Regions from separate parts of the Halomonas sp. 141 genome, predicted to be linked through region 3. Evidence: predicted binding sites of a transcription regulator. Region 3 holds the regulator's gene; each other region holds the start of a gene.

Region 1 (6,730 bases), on a different contig from region 3:
CCACGTTGATCAGCAGCCCGGGCAGCGCCGACCAGCTCTCCTGGACGTAAGCGGGGAACAAGCCGGGGCTATCTTCGAAAAGCGTGGGCATGAAGCGCCCGATGACATCGGGGCCGAGCAGCAGTAAGAGCAGCCCGCCAATCACCGAGCTGGGGAGAAACAGGCGGCGCAGCCAGGGCAGCCAAAGGCGCAGCGCGTTACTGACCAGCAGCACCAGCGCAATGAGCACCAGCGCGATAAACAGTTCACCAACGGTCATGGTCATCTCATCGCTCCTTGATGATTCGACAAGGGTAATGAGATAAACGTAGCGCCAATCAAATGAAAGCGCTACGGCGTTCAGGTATTCGAAAAGGGCCTAGCCCATCCAGTAGAGTCCCAATAGCGCAAATCCATAGCCCATGGCGGCCCCGGCCAGCACGTCACTGACATAGTGCAGGCCCAGCCCCACCCGTGAGATCGCGATGATCAAGGCAAGCGGTAACACGATCGGTAGCAGCCAGGGCGTGTGGCTGGCCACCAGCACGCTGAACATCACGGCATGCATGGTATGGCCACTGGGAAAACTGTAGCGGTCTCGGGCGGGTTCGCCGCAGTGGACGCCCCCCAGGTAGGTGATGAAGGGGCGCTCACGACACAGCCGGGTTTTTACCAGCTTATAGACCAGGATCGCCAGTAGCGCGATCAGTGAGTATTGCCACATGCGCCAGAGGCCGTCCGCTTGCAGCCAGGGCTGAGCTGCAATCAGTAGTACCCAAACGGGCCAATCACCCAGTTTGCTGGCCGTCTGGAGCGTCAGACGCCAGGGGCGGTAGAGCGAGAGATGCGTCACACGCTGGCAAAAGCGCCACTCCAACAGGTCAAGACGATCGAATACGACAAGCGGGCGAGCTCGCATGGCGGGCCTCCTGGGCATGGTGCAGGTAACGTAGAAATTGCTCGGCAATGCCCGTCCAGCTCTGTTCCAGCGCGCGCAGGCGGGCGACTCTTCCTAGTCGTGCGTAATCGGCAGGGTGCTGACACAGCGTGACCGCCGCGTGTTGAAAGCCCAGCGCATCGTCGGTCGCCACGGTGATGCCGTTATGGCCACTGTGAATCAGTTCTGCGCTGGCCGCGTGGCGAAACGCCACGACCGCCAGACCGCTGGCCATGGCTTCGGTCACCACGTTGCCCCAGGTTTCAGACAGCGAGGGAAACACGAACATGTCGGCGCTGGCGTAATGGCGAGCCAGCGAATGCTTGTCTACGAAACCGGTGAAGTGGGCCTCGGGCAAGGCTTTTTGCAGCTGGCTGCGGGCCGGGCCGTCGCCGACGATGACCTGAGCCATATCGGGGCGAGCGCTGCGCATGGCTTGCAACGTTTCCTGCAGGAGCGAAAGGTTCTTCTCGGGTGCCAGGCGCCCTACGTACAGGGCTACCGGTTGATGCTCGCTGACACCCCACTGCTGACGCAGCGCGAGGTCGCGGTGGGCGGGCGAAAAGCGTTCGCCGTCGATGCCCCGGGACAGCACCTGTACGTCTTTGATGCCATCCTGGCGCAGCGCCACGGCTTGCTGCTGGGTAGGCACCAGGGTGAGCGCGCAGCCGTTATGGAAATAGCGCAAATAGCGTCGTGTCGCTTTGCTCAGCCAGGCAACCCCATAATCCTGACAGTAGTGGTCGAAGTTGGTATGCCAACCGGCCACCAGTGGCAGGTCCAGGCGCTGGGCTGCCTGGCGGGCTGCCCAGCCCAGCGGGCCCTGGGTCGCCAGATACACGACATCCGGGCGGTACTGCTGCCAAAAGCGCTGAAGCTTCCCGGGGCGGGCAAAGCCTACCTGAACGTCGGTATAGTTAGGCAGCGCAAACCGCCTGACCTGAAGTTCCCGAGTAGCGCACGCGGCGCTTCCGGGTTGACGCGGCGCCGGGCGTATCACGTCCACTGTGATGCCCAGCAACAGCAGTTCACGACACAGCCGGTTCAGCGTGTGCGCGACGCCGTTGATTTCCGGTGACCATGTTTCGCTGACGATACAGAGTCGCATGAGCGATTCATCCCTTTATCACGTTTAGCCACCATGGTGAGGCTCAACAGTGACACCGAGGCGACAGCCAAGTGAACAAGCGATGACATGGCGAATGACCATGCCTTGTGTTGCAGAGAGCAACTATCGTTATATGAAGAAGAACGTGACTTGACCCTGACGGAAGGAACTCAGTCCATGACCTCACGACACTTTGTTACTCCATGCGCCATTGCAGGCGCACTCATGATCTCGGCATCAGCCGTGATGGCCGACGATACCTTTACCCTGACGATCTATCACACCAACGACCTGCATGGCCGCACGGATGCTTACCCGGCCCTGGTGGCCACCTTGAACGAGGCCCGGGAGACCTATGGCGAGGGGTTGCTGCTGGATGCGGGGGATGTCTTCTCTGGGACGCTCTACTTCAACGAGTTTCAGGGCCAGGACGCACTGACCTTCATGAACCTGATGGGCTACGACGCGTTCGTGCCGGGGAATCATGAGTTCGACCTGGGTGACCCTGAGACCGGTCATCAGGCGTTGGCGGCGTTCTTTGCAGGGGCAGACTTCCCCATTTTAGGCGCCAACCTGGACTTTTCGGCTTCTCCCGAGTTTGCCGAGCGCCTCGGGGAGAGCATCACGGTCGACCCCCAGCCGGGGTATCTCTATGACGGTATGATCCTCGAACACCATGGGGAGCGTATCGGGATCTTCGGATTGAGCACCCAGGATAGCGACGCCATCTCCAGCCCGGGCCAGGTCACCATTGGTGAGTATCGACAGGCGGCCGAAACTATGGTCGAGGCGTTCGAGGCACAGGGAGTCAACAAGATCATTGCGCTCACGCATCTGGGCTACGACAGCGACCCCAGCGTCGGTAACGACCTGCTGCTGGCAGAGCAGGTCGAGGGGATCGATGTCATCATCGGGGGGCATAGCCATACGCGGGTTGCCCCGCCTGCGCTGCTGACCGAGCACTGGCCAGCGCCCACCGTGATAGGGCAGGCAGGTGAGTATGGCCAGCACCTGGGAGTCATGCAGGTGACCTTCGATGCCGAGGGCGTGGTGCAGGAGGTCAGCGGTGAGCTGCTGGCCGTTGACGAGCGCACGCCGGATGCGGCTGCGCTGGAGCTTTTAGCACCTTATACCGCGGCCATCGAGGCACTGCGTGACGAACAGGTAGGTGCGAAGGCGATTCTGGCGCTGCCCAACCCTCGTCATGGCCAGGGCGATGCGCTGAGCGTACGCGCCAACGAGACGGCGCTGGGCAACCTGATTGCCGACGGTCAGCTTCATGCAGCGCGCAAGGTGGTACCGGACACCCTCATGGCGCTACAGAACAGCGGCGGTATTCGTGAAGCGCTGCCCCAGGGGGATATCACCGTCGGCGACCTGATCGCCGTGCAGCCGTTCGGTAACCGGTTGACGTTACTGGAAGTCACCGGTGCCGAGCTGCTTGAAACCTTCGAAATCGCCCTGACCAATGCGCCGGACGAAAGCGGCGGCTTCCTGCAGGTGTCGGAAGGCACGCGGCTCACCTACGACAGCCGTCAGCCTGCAGGCGAGCGTCTCATCAGTCTGGAGGTGAACCGCGAAGGCGCCATGCAGGCGATCGACCCGGACAAGATTTATACCGTGGCCACCAACAACTTCACCGCGGCAGGTGGCGATGGCCACACGGCGCTGGGCGCTGCCCATGAAGATGGGCGCTATACCATCGTGGGCCATACCGACTGGGAAATGTTGCGCGATCACGTGGTGTCCCATGGCGAGGTGTTTTACCAGCCTCAAGGTCGCATTGTCGATATTGCCCAGGACGAATAGTCACTTCATCGCCCTGGGCAAGCGGTAGGCTCAGCCGGTGCGCTGCCCCGTGGTGGCATTGAACGGGTGCAGGGCACCGGCGGTGACGTACAGGTTGAGCGTCTCGCCCTCCTGAACGGGAGGCTGGCCTGCGGTTTTCAGTACCGTAGGCTGTTGGCGGTCGGCCAGATGCACGTACAGGTGGCTTTCGGCCCCGGCTGCTTCGTATAGCATCAGCGTGGCTCGTAGGGCGATATGCGGCTCGGCAGGCGGTGTCAGCAGCATGTCATCCGGGCGAATACCCAGAGTGTCCGTGCCTTCCGGCAGCTGGCTCAATATCCCTTGATGATCCTGGGGGGCCAGATAGGCCTGCGGCAGGATGTTCATGGCAGGGGAGCCGATGAACTGGGCCACGAACAGCGTGGCAGGCCGCGTGTAGATCTCCATGGGCGTGCCTACCTGCTCGATATTGCCTGCGTTCAGCACCACCAGGCGGTCGCCCAGGGTCATCGCTTCGAGCTGGTCGTGGGTGACGTACAGGCTGGTGGTCTTCAGGCGACGCTGCAACTGCTTGATCTCGACGCGCATCTGCACCCTCAGCTTGGCATCCAGGTTGGAGAGCGGCTCGTCGAACAGGAAGGCCGAAGGCTCGCGTACCAGTGCGCGTCCCATGGCCACGCGCTGGCGCTGACCGCCAGAGAGCTTGCGCGGTTTGCGCTCCAGGTACTCCTCGATTTCCAGCATTTTGGCGGCGGCGCGCACGCGCTGGTCGATGTCATGCTTCTTGAAGCCACGGTTTTTCAGGCCGTAGGCCAGGTTGTTGTAGACCGTCATGTGAGGGTAGAGCGCATAGTTCTGAAACACCATGGCGATGTCCCGTTCGGCTGGCTCCAGCCGATTGACCACCCGCTCGCCGATCTTCAACGTGCCTTCGGTAATGGTTTCCAGCCCGGCCACCATGCGCAGCAGGGTCGATTTACCGCAGCCGGAAGGCCCCACCAGTACCACGAATTCACCATCTTCGATGTGCAGGTCGATGCCTTTGACGGCTGCCACGTTACCGGCGTAGGTTTTCTTCAGCCCTTCCAGGGTAATGCTGGCCATGGTTACTTCTCCGTCTCGGTCAGGCCTTTCACGAACAGGCGTTGCATAAACAGGATCACCAGCACCGGTGGCAGGGCCGCCATCACGACGGCCGCCATGATCAAGTGCCATTGGGGGTTTTCATCGGAAGTCATGCGCTGAATGCCCATCACGATGGTGTAGTAATCCGGGTTGGTGGTGATCAGCAGCGGCCACAGGTACTGGTTCCAGCCGTAGATGAACATGATCACGAACAGCGCCGCGATATTGGTGATCGAGAGCGGCATCAGAATGTCCTTGAAGAACTTCAGCGGCCCCGCGCCGTCCACCCTGGCGGCTTCCAGCATCTCTTCAGGGATGGTCATGAAGAACTGGCGAAAGAGAAAGGTAGCGGTGGCCGAGGCAATCAGCGGAATCGACAGCCCGGCAAAACTGTTGAGCATCTTCAGGTCGGCCACCACCTGGAAGGTGGGGATGATGCGCACCTCCACCGGCAGCATCAAGGTGATGAAGATCAGCCAGAAGAACAGCATCCGAAAGCGGAAACGAAAATAGACGATGGCAAACGCGGACAGCAGCGAGATGGACAGTTTGCCCAGCGTAATGGCCATGGCCATCACGAAGCTGTTCCACAGCATGGTGCCTGCCGGTGGCGCGCCCGCGTTGGAAACGCCGGACTGCCACATGCGCGTGTAGTTTTCCAGGCCGTGGCTGCCGGGCAGCATGGGCAGCGTGCCGCGCAGCAAGTCGCCGGGTGCCTGGGTCGAGGCCACCAGCGCCACGTACACCGGAAATACCACCACGGCAACGCCCAGGATCAGCGTCAGATGGGCCAGGAGGTTGGCCCAGGGGCGGTTTTCAACCATAACGAAACTCCTCACAATCCGCCTGGGTCAGTAGTTGACCCGGCGCTCGATGAAGCGGAACTGAACGATGGTCAGGGCGATCACGATGGCCATCAGAATGACCGACTGCGCCGCTGAAGAGCCCAGGTTCAAGCCTACGAAGCCATCGGCATACACCTTATACACCAGGGTGTTGGTGGCCTGTGCGGGGCCGCCCTGTGTCGTGGCGTGGATAATGCCGAAGGTATCGAACATCGCGTACACCACGTTGACCACCATCAGGAAAAACGTGGTGGGGGAAAGGAGCGGAAAGACGATGGTCCAGAAGCGCTTGATGGGGCTGGCCCCGTCGATGGCGGCGGCCTCGATCAACGACTGCGGGATGGACTGCAAGCCCGCTAGAAAAAACAGAAAGTTGTAGGAAATCTGCTTCCAGGCAGCGGCAAAGATCACCAGCAGCATGGCGTCGCTTCCCGACGTGCGGTGGTTCCAGCGGTAGCCCACCATGTCGAGCATGTAAGGCACGATGCCGATGGAAGGATTGAAAATGAACCACCACAGCACCCCGGCAATGGCGGGCGCAATGGCATAAGGCCATACCAGCAGGGTGGTGTAGGCGCTGCGCGAACGGATCATGCGATTCACCGTGCAGGCCAGCAACAGCGCCACCGACATGGAGAGCAGCGTGGTGCCGATGGCAAAGGTTGCCGTGACCGAAAGCGCATTGAGGTAGTTGCCATCGCTGAACAGGCGAGTGAAGTTCTCCAGGCCGACGAAGGTCGTGCGCAGGCCGAAGGCATCTTCGCGCAGCAGCGATTGATACAGCGCCTTGCCCGCCGGCCAGATGAAAAAGATCAGCGTAATGACGATTTGCGGGGCCAGCAGCGCATAAGGCAGAAAGCGCCCCGGAAAGGTCATGCGTTTGGTTTGCATAAGCAGGTTTCCGCGAGAACGGGTAGCACGTAAGGCGAGGGGTACGCGGGTCAAGGA
Region 2 (6,730 bases), on a different contig from region 3:
TGCGGTCAGCAGTGCATCCACCCCCAGCAGCGCGGGCGCCAGCCCCAGCAGTAGCGAGCCACCGGCCAACAGAGCTGGCCCCACCAGCATGCTCAACGGCGCTTCATGGGCGACCTTGGGGGTGGCATGCTGCACGCCAAAGAAAGGGCGCAGCGCAATGATGGCCGCCACGGCAATGGTCAGAATGGCCGAGAAGAACGCAAACAGCACCAGCATCAGACGCACGCTGTCGGCGCCCAGGGCAGCCTCCAGCATCAGCTCCTTGCCAATGAAACCGAACAGCGGCGGCACCCCGGCCAACGACAGCGCCGCCACGAAGGCAATCGTCGCCGTCACGGGCATGGCTCGCCGTAAGCCCCCCATGGCCGTGACATCCTTGGTACCCGTTTCATGGTCCAGAATACCCGCCACCATGAAGAGCGCACCTTTGTACATGGAGTGCGCCAGCAGGAAGGTGACGAACGCCGTCATGGCATAGTCGGAGCCAATGCCCAGCAGCATGGTCAAGGTGCCCAGCGCCATGATCGTCGAGTAGGCCAGCAGCTTCTTGATATTGGTGTGGTGGATCGCCAGGAAGGCGCCCGTCAGCATGGTGGTCGCACCCACCACCGAGAGAATACCCACCCACATGCCGGTACCGCCCAGCTCGGGCTGCAGGCGCGCCAGCAGGTAGATACCCGCCTTGACCATGGTGGCCGAGTGCAGGTAAGCCGATACGGGCGTTGGCGCCGCCATGGCGTTCGGCAGCCAGAAATGAAACGGAAACTGCGCCGACTTGGTGAACGCACCGAGCAGCAGGCAGATCAACATGGGCGTATAGAGCGCATGCTCGCGCAGGTTGTCGTCGGACTGCAGAATCTCGCTCAGCGACCAGCTGCCGCTGGCCACACCCAGCAGGACCAGTCCCGCCATCAGCGCAAGCCCACCGGCCACGGTCACGAACAAGCCTTGGCGAGCCGACTTTCTGGCCTCGATATCGTTATGGTTGAAGCCGATCAACAGATACGAGGTGATACTGGTCAGTTCCCAGAACACAAACAGGGTCAACAGGCCATCGGCCATGACCAGCCCCATCATGGAGGCCATGAAGGCCACCAGCGCCAGATGGAAGCGGGCAATATCCGGATGGCCTTTCAAGTACCCGCCAGCATAGATCAGTACGCAAGTACCGATGACGGAAATCAGCAGGCCAAACAGCAGCGACAAGCCATCCAGCAAAAAGCTCAGGCTGATCCCCAGCGACGGCACCCACGCCCACTCCAGCAGCTGCGGCCCTTCACTCAGCACCACCGGGGCCTGGCCAATCAGCCACGCGGCCATCAGCGCTGGAAATAGCGCCAGCACCAGGCTGGTTCGTTCCCTACACCAGAGGTTGAGCAGCGGTGACGACGCTGCCAGCACGAAGCCTATTAAAACGGCAAATTGCATCCGGCGTTCTCTCCCTAAAATAAGCGCAAACTATTCCCGTGAGCGGTGCATGGTACGACATGTGCCGCTTAAACGTTGAATAAATGTGATTTTATATGCACAAACCTTATACCAGCCCTTCGAAAAACTCCAGCCACCTCGCTGGCATAAAAAGCCGCTCGGCCAGTGGCCAAAGCGGCGTCAGCGCGAGCAGAAATCTTACTTAGCGGGCACGGGCAACCAGCCCAACAGCTCATTGTTGACCACGGCCAACAGGGCATCGATATGATCATCGCGATCATTCAGGCAAGGAATATAGCTGAACGTCTCGCCACCGGCCTCCATGAAACTGTCGTGAATCTCCTCCTTGATCTCTTCGAGGGTTTCCACACAGTCGGAGGAGAAAGCAGGTGACAGAATGGCAATGTGCTTGTGGCCCTGCCTGGCCAGCTCGGCCACATGATCCACGGTTTGCGGGCCTACCCACTTTTCCGGGCCAAACTGTGACTGGAAGGCGGTATCGACCTCCTCCTTGCTCAACCCCAGACGCTCACGCAGCAGGCGCGTGGTTTTCTGGCACTGGCAATGGTAGGGGTCGCCTTCCATCAGATAGCGTTCCGGCACACCGTGGTAGCTGGCCACGAGCTTGGTGGGACGGCTTTCAAAGCCGTCGTACGCCTCTTGCACCGAGTTGGCCAGCGCCTGGATGTACGCAGGGTGTTCAAAGTAGGCCGGCACCGTGCGCAGGTAGGGCTGCCACTTCATCTTCATCAGCGTGCGAAAGGCCTGATCGTTGGCGGTAGCCGTGGTGGGCGAGCCGTACTGCGGGTAGAGCGGGAAGAACACGATGCGCTCGCAGCCCTTCTCTTTCATGCGATTCAGCACGCTTTCCGTGGAAGGGTTGCCATAGCGCATGCAGAAATCGACCTCGACACTGTCGCCATACAGCGCTTTCAGCCGGGCGGTCATCTTTTCCGTTTGTGCACGGGTAATGGTCAGCAGCGGGCTCTCGTCTTTTTCGGTGTTCCAGATGCTTTTGTAGGCATGGCCCGACGTAAAGGGGCGCTTGGTCAGAATGATGAGCTGCAGCAGCGGTTGCCATTTCCAACCCGCATAGTCCACGACCCGCTTATCCGACAGGAATTCGTTGAGATAGCGCCGCATGGACCAGTAGTCAGTCGCATCGGGCGTCCCCAGATTGGCCAGCACCACGCCCACCTTGGCGGGGGCAACCGGAGGATGACTGCTTGGCGCGTGGGCCAAGCGCCCTTCACCGGGTTGATCCTTTACAACGCTGTCGGCCATCTCACTTACTCCTGGGGGCTGTCGATCATTCACAATGGTCTAAATCTTATCACTTTTCAGCAAAGACGCGGAATAAAGTTATACTATCAACATAATTTGTATAACTACAGGCGAACTCATGTCCAAGCCTTTGCTACTCATTCTGGGTGACCAGCTTTCCCTGACCCTGCCTACCCTTCGCCAGGCCCCTGAAGGCGCGGTGGTGGCGTTCTGCGCCAGCAGGTAGAGCAGCTCCTGGCATCGCCCCCCACTGCCGCCGGTTACGAGCAAGCCGCTCACACCCAAGGATACACCCACGAGGAGCGCTCCTTATGAGCCGTTTCGCCACGCTGCATGCCGCACCACCGATCACGCTCTACGACGATGGACACTGCCCCTTTTGTCGCGTCGAAGTGGCCTGGCTAGCCAAACATCGCCACCACCAGCGCATTCGTCTGGTCGATATTCAGCACGAGGATTTCGATCCCGGCGCATTGGGGCTCAGCTTCGAGGCCATGATGGGGCAACTGCATCTTCAGGATCAGCAGGGAAACTGGTATGTGGGGATGGATGCCAGCCGGGCCCTGTATGCCGTGTTGGGCTACAGGCGGCTGGTAAGACTGTCTTGCTTGCCTGGCCTGCGCGCCGTCATGGATGCAGGCTATCGGTTCTTTGCCCGTCGCCGAATTCGGCTGGGCCAATGGTGGGAAAAATGCGGGTCACGCTCGCGCAATCAGTGATGCCTGGGCGTCAGAATACCAGCGGCATACGCGAGGTCAGCGGCGCGCTGTAGTGGGCGTCGCGACCAATGACTTCATCCTGAGGCACGTGCTGCACAAGATACGCCCGGTGGATACCTGCCCGCTTGAGTTCGAGGTAGACATCGTCCAGCGAACGAAACAGCATGGGCTTGCCACGCTGGGTCAGCATATGGCGCTCACCCTCGACATCTTCAAGCTCGACCTGATAAAACCGGCTGCCCGAGTGCGTGATTACTCGAATTTCAAAATTGTCATGACGTTCGACGAACTGTTTAAGCTCTTTAAGTTCCATGGTTCCCTCCTGTTATTGGTCATTGCCATGGAGCACAGCATGCCCTTGCCCCATGACAATCATATTACCCTGGCACTATCTCTCTAAGAGGGCAATAACAGAAAAGAGTTCCTGACCGAAACGTCAAGATGTGTGTCGTGTTACTGATATTCCGAGGGGTCGATGGCCTTGCCTAGGGAATTGCGATCGATCCAGTTGCCCCCTTTGGTTTCCTTGTAACGGAACACGACCTTGTCGCCAATGGTGACCGGTAATTCCGCATCTTCTGTCTGGTAGCTGTACTGCTCCCCTTCCACTACCAGGTGGTAGCGGTAAAGGTCGGGCATGCCCAACCACTCCTTGAAGGGACCTTCACGCTCTAACGACTGGAGCTCACCCCGACCTTCCAGCTTGGGAAGCCGCTTACGGTTACCGCGCCTAAAACCACCTGCCATGCGTTACTCCTGTCTATCTACCAATGCGATTGACCCACGCTTCTCATCCCGCCCTTCCAGTGAGGGTTACCCAGACGACTCAGCCAACGGGGAGCGCATTATACGTGCTCCCCCCTCAGCCTCAAGTCAATCGCCGAAGGCTTCACCGTAACTATCCGGCGCCAGATCTTCGAAGCGCGTGTATTTGCCTATGAAGGCCATGTGTACCGTTCCAATGGGGCCATTACGCTGCTTACCAATGATCAGCTCGGCCAGGCCCTGGTTATCCGGGTTATCGCGGTTATACACTTCGTCGCGATACACGAAGGCAATGACGTCTGCATCCTGCTCGATCGCGCCCGAGTTATGGCTCACGATGCCATCCGCTAGCCAGCACGCGTCACCGGGGACGGTCAAATCGAAGACCTCTTCTTCACCGCAAGGGCGTATCTCGACGACTTGGTCCCAAAAGAGATCGCTGGAGGCAATCTGTGCCAAAGCCACATCGCCCAGCGCATCTGCATAGCTGCCAAGGGTTTCCCGGGAAGGAGCAAAGCTAAAATGGGACGAGCCGCCATAAGATGTGCCACGCATTGCAGCCATTTTCCGGTGACTCACGCCTTTAGCAAGCATGGCCTGTTTGACATGCTCGAACACCTCCTGGGGCAAGGTATCGATATTGGTGTTCGCCACGACGGATGCCGCTTTCAGCGGTGCTAACGACGCCACCTGATGCCCAAAAGCCCCAATATTCTGTGCAAAGCGCTGCTGTTGATCGCTTCCCGACACGTCGGCGGTATACCAACCACTCCCCTCTCCTGACACGACATGGCGGATTCGGGTCACAATACCGAAACGTAGCAGCAGAGCACTGACATCATCGATAAGCCGACGGCTAACCGTAGAAAAATAGACGCGTGTGCGCCCATTTTTATCTGTCGTAATGCTGCCGTCGGTGGCCCACAAATGACGCATGAACAGCGCGAGCTGCTGATTGGACAGCCTGAAGATGTCACCTGGAATATATTTTTCTGCAGAGCGCTGCCCAAAGATACCCAGCGATTTCAACCAGGCACCCACTCCCTGGGCGTGCCAGCGATTGCCATTGCCAGCAATGACGAGTTGATGCCAGTTGCCGCGTCCCGCATGGCGAGTCACCGTCGAGCCAAACTGCTCTGCGCAGCGCTTCACAACGTCGCTATTCGCTTCACTAGCGGTGGTATAGCGCAGCGGCTGCCCTTTGACATAGCTGCCGTCACCCAGCAAATGGGCCAGCAGGATAAGCGCATGCTCCTCCCACACGACCGGATGCTCAGGCTGCGCTAACTGTCTGGCCAAGGCGATGCGATCCCCCACCTTGAGCTCGGCCACCGTTTTCCAATCCCATAGCGCTTTCAATCGATGCCTGGCTGTTGCACGTATACGCCGTCCACTAGCCAAACAAACCTCGAATACTGGCTTGGTGCCCACTGACCACACCAAATCCGTCGTCGAGCGGCGCAGCTTGCCATCTTCACCCAGCGATATGACGTCCGGCGTTTGCCCGACCAGATCACCAATCGGCAAGCGCTCTCCGGTTGCCAGCATCACCCGCGTGTCTCCCGTGACACATTCACGCAAATCCGACATGACCGGGCGCTTGTTGGGACGCTGCTCCAGCGAGCGGTTCAGCTGGGAAAGCGCCACCACCGGGCATTGGAACTCCTTGGCCAGGCCTTTCAGCGAACGCGAAATTTCCGAGATCTCGCCCGTGCGGTTTTCGTTAAAGCCAGGAATCTGCATCAGCTGCAGATAGTCGATCATGATCAGGGCAATATTGCCGTGCTCACGCACCACCCGGCGTAGCCGTGAGCGCATCTCATTGGGTGACAGGGCCGCCGTGTCATCGATGAACAGCTGCTTGTCTTTCAGCAGGTTCACCGCCGAGGTCAGCCGCGGCCAATCTTCATCTTCCAACTGGCCCGAACGCACGCGGGTCTGATCGATACGCCCCAATGACGAGAGCACACGCAGCATCAGCGATTCGGCGGGCATCTCCATGGAGAACACCATCACCGGCTTGTCGCTGGAAATGACCGCATGCTCGACCAGGTTCATGGCGAAGGTAGTTTTACCCATCGAGGGGCGTCCGGCAATGATGACCAAATCGGAAGGCTGCAGGCCCGAAGTCATCTCATCCAGATCCCGGAAGCCGGTGGAAAGGCCGGTCATTTCCCCTTTCAGGTTGAACAGCTCATCGATTCGATCCACGGCCTTGGTGAGCAGGTCACTCATGCCAATGGGGCCACCGGTCTTGGGCCGCTCTTCGGCAATCTGGAACACCAGCCGCTCGGCCTCGTTGAGCAGCTCGTCGGCGGGCCTGCCCTGAGGCGAAAAAGCCCCTTCAGCAATCTGGTTGGCCGCCCGGATGAGCTTACGCAGCGTGGCACGTTCACGGACGATATCGGCATAGGCGCGTATGTTGCTGGCCGAAGGCGTGTTGCGCGCCAGCTCGGCCAGGAAACTCAGTCCGCCCACCGTATCCAGCTGGTCGCGGGCTTCCAGCGCTTCGGAAAGGGTCACGACGTCCAGCG
Region 3 (6,730 bases):
GTAGAAGTCCGCCATATCAGCGAGCACGTGCGCAAGATGCTGCGTGACGCCCTGACCGCCTTCGCCCGCTTCGATACCGAGCTGGCCATGCAGGTCGTTCGCGAAGACGAATCGGTGGACGACGAATACGGCAGCGCCATGCGCTCGCTGATGACCTTCATGATGGAAGACTCGCGCTCCATCAGCTCGGTGTTGAGCATCATGTGGGTGCTGCGCGCCCTGGAGCGGGTGGGCGACCACGCCAATAACCTGGCGGAATACGTGGTGTACCTGGTGAAAGGCCTGGATATTCGCCACAGTGACCCAGACACCCTGGAACAGAAGGTCATGAAAAAATCTTGACCTGGCCGTCAAACCCTCCTGCAATACGCCCAGACCATTGTCTGGGCGTTTTTTTAGGGAGTAATGTCGCGTGAATGCACTCAACGCATTGGGGCAAGGCACCCGCCTGGTGTATCAGCCCGGGCTAAGGCGCTATGTTTTTCTACCCATTCTGGTCAATCTGCTCGTGTATACGGGTATGGTTTACGTGCTCTTCACACGCTTTTCGGGCTGGCTGGAGAGCAGCATGGCCATGGTGCCTGGCTGGCTGGAGTGGTTGTCGTGGCTGATCTGGCCGCTATTCTTCATCAGCTTGCTGGTGGTGATCTTTTTTAGCTTCACCCTGGTGACTCACCTGATCGCAGCGCCTTTCTATGGGTTTCTGGCGGCTCAGGTAGAGCGCCAGGCCACCGGGCGTGAGCCTCTGGATGACCGAGGGCTGGCCAAAACGGCGCTGGACGCCGTGGGTCGAGAGCTGGTCAAGCTGAGCTATATTCTGCCGCGCATGGCCGTATTGTTCCTGTTCAGCTGGATTCCCGGCTTGAACGTCTTCGCGCCTCCCTTATGGGCGCTCTTTTCTGCCTGGGTCATGGCCATTACCTATCTGGACTACCCGATGGATAACAACAAAGTGTCGTTCAAGGACATGCGCAGCAGGCTTTCACGGCGCTGGTGGCCGAGCATGACATATGGCGGGCTGGTCATGCTCATCACCTGGATCCCCTTGGCCAACCTGTTCCTGATTCCAGGCGCCGTCGCAGGCGCAGTCCTCATGTGGGACCGCCACTATCGTGGCACACTGGACACGCGGGATAAGGCGGCAGGCTCGGCGCTCTGAATCAGAGCCATTCATCACAGGGCCGCCCATATAGCAGGCACAAAAAATTAGACCCCGCTAGGCGGGGTCTCGACCACTCTTACTTATGAACGATACTGACTGCTGGCTTCCTCTCCGTTTGCGGGACTCCAACCTTGGAATTTACCCTGACCAGTGTCTTGACCGTTTTCTGATTCATCCTTGAATCGGTGAGCATCCTTGCTATGGGACATCCTTGCCCTCAGTTTGCTCACTCCTAAGCGTAAGAGTTTTTTTCAGCTTTGCAAAGAATTGTTACGTTTAGCTGCCGCTATTTTCTTCTACCACATCTTCCGGAGTGTACTCGGCACCGCCGCTCATGTTGGTAGACTCTGGCTCATCCACGACGTCGGGACCTTGTGTGCCGTGATCAGTGGTCAGGTCTTCTGTGTCGTAGCTACCGGGCTCAGCCGTACCAGACTGTGTGTTCATGGGCTCATCTTCGACGGTTACATCCTGATTCTGGTCGATGGATGAGTGATCCGTGGTGTCTGCAAATGCCAGTGGACTTGCCATCAGGCCAAAAGAAACACCTAAAATACCAGCTTTCTTGAGTAGTTCCTTGGACATCATATTCCGCCTCCTCGATCGCTGTTAATACCGCATAGTTAAGGAAGAGTGACTTCATGTCTTACCAGTTCCTGCGGTAATCTTCCTTACTCAAAATATTGCATGCGCTATGCCACACATGCCAGAAAAATTAAAAATCCATAAATTTCAAAAACTTATTAAAAAAACAAAGAGGCGAACAAGGCCGCTGAGAAGCAATGAACAGGCGCTTTGAGTGGTTAAAAATGACACATGAGTGAGGTGTGACCAGAGTTCTATGCCAATATGGCACACTTATACAGGTGTTATGCAAAAGAAGGGGGTTCAGTGAAGTCGAGCCTTCAAGCAGGCCCGGTAACGCGTCTGGCAGGAAACACACAGCGAAAGGCAGCTCCCTCGCCCGGGTGTGATTCAACATTGAGTTGGGCCTCGTGGCGCAGCAGCACGTGCTTCACGATGGCCAGGCCCAGACCCGTCCCTCCTGTTGCCGTACTGCGCCCTTTATCCACTCGATAGAAGCGCTCGGTCAGGCGGGGGATATGCACCGGATCAATGCCATCGCCATCGTCCTCGACCTCGATACACCCGTTGCCGTTGGCGGCCACCGACCAGCGCAGCGTGATCTGGCTGCCTTCCGGGGTATAGCGCACGGCATTGAAGGCTAGATTGGAAATGGCGCTGCGCAGCTCCTGCTCGCTGCCGATCAAGCCAGCGTCGCTCTCTAGAATGACCTGCACACTGTGCTGCTGCCTCGAGAGCGCCAGAGCGTCTCGGCGAATGCTGTCGAGCATGGGGCCTACGGCCAGCGTCTGGTGATCGTCGCCGCCCTGGTCGATTTCCAGCCGTGACAGCAGCAGCAGGTCATTGACCAGGTTCTGCATCCGCCGCGTCTGCTCCTCCATCTGTACAATTCCTTTACCCAAGCGGGGAGGCAGCAGCTCCTTGAGGTCGCCGTAGGTTTCCAGGTAGCCCGACAGCACGGTCAGCGGAGTGCGCAGTTCATGGGAGACGTTGGCGACGAAGTCACGCCGCATCTGCTCCAGGCGGTGTAGACGCGTAATATCACGGGCCATGACCAGCCGCTCGTCATCGCCGTAGAGGGTGATCTGATACTGGAGGATACGCCGCTCGTCGATCGGCGAGGTCAGCGTCAGCGGCTCGCTGTAATCGCGGGCATTGAAGTAGCTGATGAAGCGAGGGTCGCGCAGCAGGTTGGTGATGTGCTGGCCACGGTCGTGGGCGGTTTGCAGCCCCAGCATGTCGGTGGCCGCGCTGTTCCACCACTCCAGGTCGCCGTGGCGGTCCAGCATCACCACGCTATCGCGCATGGCTTCGGAGGACTCCTGAATTCTCGCCAGCGTTGCCCGTAAACGGCTTTGGGTAATGCGCTGGCTTTTCTGGTAGCGATAGAGGCGGTCGAACAGCTCTCCCCACATGCCCTTGGCCGCCGGAGGCTCATCGTGGGGGTGGAGCGTCAGCCAAAGGAAGAGCGCCCGAAACTGACGCAGATGATAGACCAGACAAAACAGCAGCCCCGCCGCCAGCCCGACGCCAGGGTAATCCACCAGCCATCCCAGGCAGAGGCCCAACAGGGCCAGCCAGATGATGCGCCAGATCTCACGGCTCCACAGGCGCACGCTTACACTCGCGCAGAGAACCGGTACCCGGTACCGCGCACCGTTTGAATCAGATTTTGATGAGGCTCGCCCAGCGCTTTACGAAGACGACGAATATGCACGTCCACGGTGCGCTCTTCCACGTAGACATTGCCACCCCATACCTGGTCAAGCAATTGGCTGCGCGTGTAGGCGCGCTCCTGATGGGTCATGAAAAACTGCAGCAGACGATACTCGGTAGGCCCCATTTCCAGCGCCTTGCCATGGGCGCTGACCCGGTGGCTCACCGGGTCCAACAGCAGACCATTGATTTCGATGGGGTCTTCTACGCCACGCGGCGTGGCCCGACGCAGCACGGCCTTCAGGCGGGCCACCAGCTCACGGGGGGAAAAGGGCTTGGTGATATAGTCGTCGGCACCCGCTTCCAGGCCCTGGATCTTGTTGTCCTCTTCGCCCTTGGCCGTCAGCATGATGATCGGCAGCTCGGCGGTGGCTTCTTCGCGCTTCAACCGACGGGCCAGCTCGATGCCGCTGGTGCCCGGCATCATCCAGTCCAGCAGCAACAGGTCGGGCTGGTGATCGACGACCATGGCGTGGGCATCCTGGGCGTTGTCCGCTTCAAGCACGCGATAGTCAGCCATCTCCAGCGCCACGGCGATCATTTCGCGGATCGGCGCCTCATCATCGACGATCAGTACGGTCTTGGCGGTCATTCCAGGGCCTCACGGTGCTCTATTCAGGAAGGTTCAATGACATGCGTGTGACGATAACACCATGACTTGATGACAGTTCCATGACACCCAGTCAATTTAGCCCGCTACCGGCCACCAGCTCAAGGCAATACCTGCAAAGACCAGCAGACCCGACCAGTGGTTATTCAGAAAGGCCTGAAAGCAGCGGTCACGATCGCGCCCGGCGATCAACCGCTGCTGGTACACGAACGTCGCCGCCATGCCCAGCAACCCCAGCCAGAAAAAGCCTCCCAGCCCGACGCGCAGCGCGACCCAGCTCAGCAGCATCAGCACGCTTGCCTGCAGCACTCCGATGATCAGCCGGTCAGCACGGCCAAACAGCACGGCGGTCGACTTGATGCCGATTTTCAGGTCGTCGTCACGGTCGACCATGGCGTACTGGGTATCGTAGGCAACGGTCCACAGCAGGTTGGCACTGAACAGCAGCCAGGCTTCCAGAGGCACGTGGCCCAATACCGCGCCAAACGCCATGGGAATGGCCCAGGAAAAGGCCGCGCCCAGCACCACCTGCGGGAAGTGGGTGTAGCGCTTCATGAACGGATACACGAAAGCCAGCAGCACGCCGCCCACCGACAGCAGCACGGTGAACCAGTTGGTCAGCAGCACCAGGATGAAGGCAGCGGCGACCAGCGCCACGAACAGCAGCTGGGCTTCGGTTTCGCTGATGCGCCCCGTGGCCATGGGGCGCTGGCGAGTACGCTTGACGTGGCCATCCACATGGCGGTCGGCATAGTCGTTCACCACGCAGCCCGCAGCCCGCATCACGTAGACACCGGCAATGAAGATGATCAGCACAGAGCGGCCCGGTACCCCTTCTGCAGCCACCCACAGCGCCCAGAGCGTCGGCCACATGAGCAGCCAGGTACCAATGGGCCGATCCAGGCGCATCAGCTGAATAAAGTCTGCCAGCCGGGCCCAACCCGTTGGCCGCAATAGAGAACGGTCCATGCTCATGCTTACCTCGTGAAAGAAACTCCAGAATAGCCTAGCGCGAGGGCAGGCTCAGCGCATCGGCCATGGTCGATAAAAAATACTCTTGAACCAGCAGCGACAACCCCGCGTGCTGAAAGACCGAGCGACGCCCCCACTGGCTACGCCCCTTGGCGGGGGCACCCCACGCCGTGAAGCGCGGGAGCGACACCGTGGCCTGCAACGGCCCGCGCACCAGGTCCGGCTGCTGAAACAACCAGCTGCCCAGCGAACGCTCGCCCAAGGCCCCCAGGCCTTTGCCCTGCAGCTGCTCCAGCGGTGCCACTGATCGCGCCACCACCCAGGGGGTGCCGTCGATGCACAGCGCCACCTCGCGTAGCCAGGCATGGCGACGTGGAGCGATGCCCAGCGCCATGGCTTCGTCCTGAAACGGCAGGCCAATGGTCTGACGCAGCAGGCGTACGCGGAACTGGCTCGGCGCTCCGGCCGCCATCAGGCGCGCCGTCAGGGAGTCGGTCGAGGCCACCCATTGCCACCAGGCCGCACTCATGGCAGGCCGCGCAGCGGCAACCGGCCGCCAGTGGGGGGGTAGCGAAAACGCAGGGCGTGGCAACTCAACGAGCGTCACCTGAGCCTCCAGAGCAGTCAATTGGAAAGAAGGCTAGTGTAACATGATGGCTTGGCAGGCTTTTGTTCCTTACCCCCGGATAACGATATGCCCGATTCACACTTGAGCGAATCCCCACATGCCGAGCTGGTCATTGTCGGCACTGGCATGGCCGGTATTGGCCTGGCGCGAGCGCTGCGCCGCCAGGGAGATTCTCGCACCATCGCGCTGGTTAGCGCCGACCGTGGCGAAGAGTACAGCAAACCGCTGCTGTCCACGGGCTTCGCCAAGCGGTTGAGCCCCGAAAAGCTGGCGCAGCGCAGCGCAGAAGCGCTCGCCGACGAACTGAATGCCCAGCTCATGGCCCACACGCAAGTCGTCGAACTGGCGTTGGAACACCAGATGCTGCGCCTGGACAACGGCACCCTGCTCCGCTACGAGCACCTGGTGCTCGCCACCGGCGCGGCCCCGCGCACACCGTTCCAGATACCCGATGCGCTGAAAGGGCGCTGTTTCACGGTCAACGACCTGGATGACTACCGCCGCCTGTATGCAGCGCTCGCCCAGCCAAGCCGAGTGGCGATCATTGGCGCGGGCCTGGTGGGCTGCGAATTCGCCAACGACCTCCATGCGGGCGGCCACCACGTCACCCTGGTGGCGCCAGAGAGCACCCCGCTGCCGCGCCTGCTGCCCGATCCGCTGGGCCATGCCTTGGCCGAAACCTTTCGAACGGCAGGCATGCAACTGGCACTGGGGCGCACGCTGGACAGCCTATCCATGAATGCCGACCGCGACCTGGTACTGCAGCTCGACAGCGGCGAGCGCCATACGGTGGACATCGTCCTGTTGGCCACGGGACTGGCGCCCCGCACGGCGCTGGCCGAGGCCGCCGGACTCGCGGTCAGCGCCCGCGGTATCGAGGTGGACCGGCTGCTTCGCACTCGCCAGCCGAACGTGTACGCATTGGGCGACGTGGCCTGCATCGACGGCGTGAACGCCATGTACGTCCAGCCGCTGCAAGCCAGTGCCAAAGCGCTGGCGGCCACGCTGGGCGGCTCACCCACCCCGGTAAGCTTCGGCGCCTGGCCGATCATCGTCA

What was found. The regulator PhoB, encoded in region 3, activates phosphate uptake and scavenging genes when phosphate is short. The targets are predictions, from matches to a motif close to TGTCATANNNNTGTCANA.
Region 1: CWI66_RS15050 (bifunctional metallophosphatase/5'-nucleotidase) is a predicted target of PhoB. The motif match lies at 2,073-2,090, and genes of this name have one in related genera.
Region 2: CWI66_RS06865 (DUF6482 family protein) is a predicted target of PhoB. The motif match lies at 3,796-3,813, and genes of this name have one in related genera.

The regions. Positions count from the first base shown of each region.
Region 1 is NZ_PINZ01000047.1:3,161-9,890, reverse strand. It holds gene CWI66_RS15065 (sodium/glutamate symporter) at 1-265, opposite strand, end outside; gene CWI66_RS15060 (phosphatase PAP2 family protein) at 359-898, opposite strand; gene CWI66_RS15055 (glycosyltransferase family 4 protein) at 861-2,024, opposite strand; gene CWI66_RS15050 (bifunctional metallophosphatase/5'-nucleotidase) at 2,250-3,833, shown strand; gene CWI66_RS15045 (sn-glycerol-3-phosphate import ATP-binding protein UgpC) at 3,864-4,916, opposite strand; gene ugpE (sn-glycerol-3-phosphate ABC transporter permease UgpE) at 4,919-5,761, opposite strand; gene ugpA (sn-glycerol-3-phosphate ABC transporter permease UgpA) at 5,789-6,673, opposite strand.
Region 2 is NZ_PINZ01000010.1:41,068-47,797, forward strand. It holds gene CWI66_RS06850 (putative monovalent cation/H+ antiporter subunit A) at 1-1,428, opposite strand, end outside; gene hemH (ferrochelatase) at 1,627-2,712, opposite strand; gene CWI66_RS06860 (thiol-disulfide oxidoreductase DCC family protein) at 3,024-3,431, shown strand; gene CWI66_RS06865 (DUF6482 family protein) at 3,442-3,744, opposite strand; gene CWI66_RS06870 (hypothetical protein) at 3,885-4,178, opposite strand; gene CWI66_RS06875 (replicative DNA helicase) at 4,305-6,730, opposite strand, start outside.
Region 3 is NZ_PINZ01000063.1:1,192-7,921, reverse strand. It holds gene phoU (phosphate signaling complex protein PhoU) at 1-342, shown strand, start outside; gene cysZ (sulfate transporter CysZ) at 413-1,159, shown strand; gene CWI66_RS16475 (hypothetical protein) at 1,439-1,750, opposite strand; gene phoR (phosphate regulon sensor histidine kinase PhoR) at 2,068-3,363, opposite strand; gene phoB (phosphate regulon transcriptional regulator PhoB) at 3,366-4,055, opposite strand; gene ubiA (4-hydroxybenzoate octaprenyltransferase) at 4,152-5,042, opposite strand; gene CWI66_RS16455 (chorismate--pyruvate lyase family protein) at 5,080-5,652, opposite strand; gene CWI66_RS16450 (NAD(P)/FAD-dependent oxidoreductase) at 5,740-6,730, shown strand, end outside.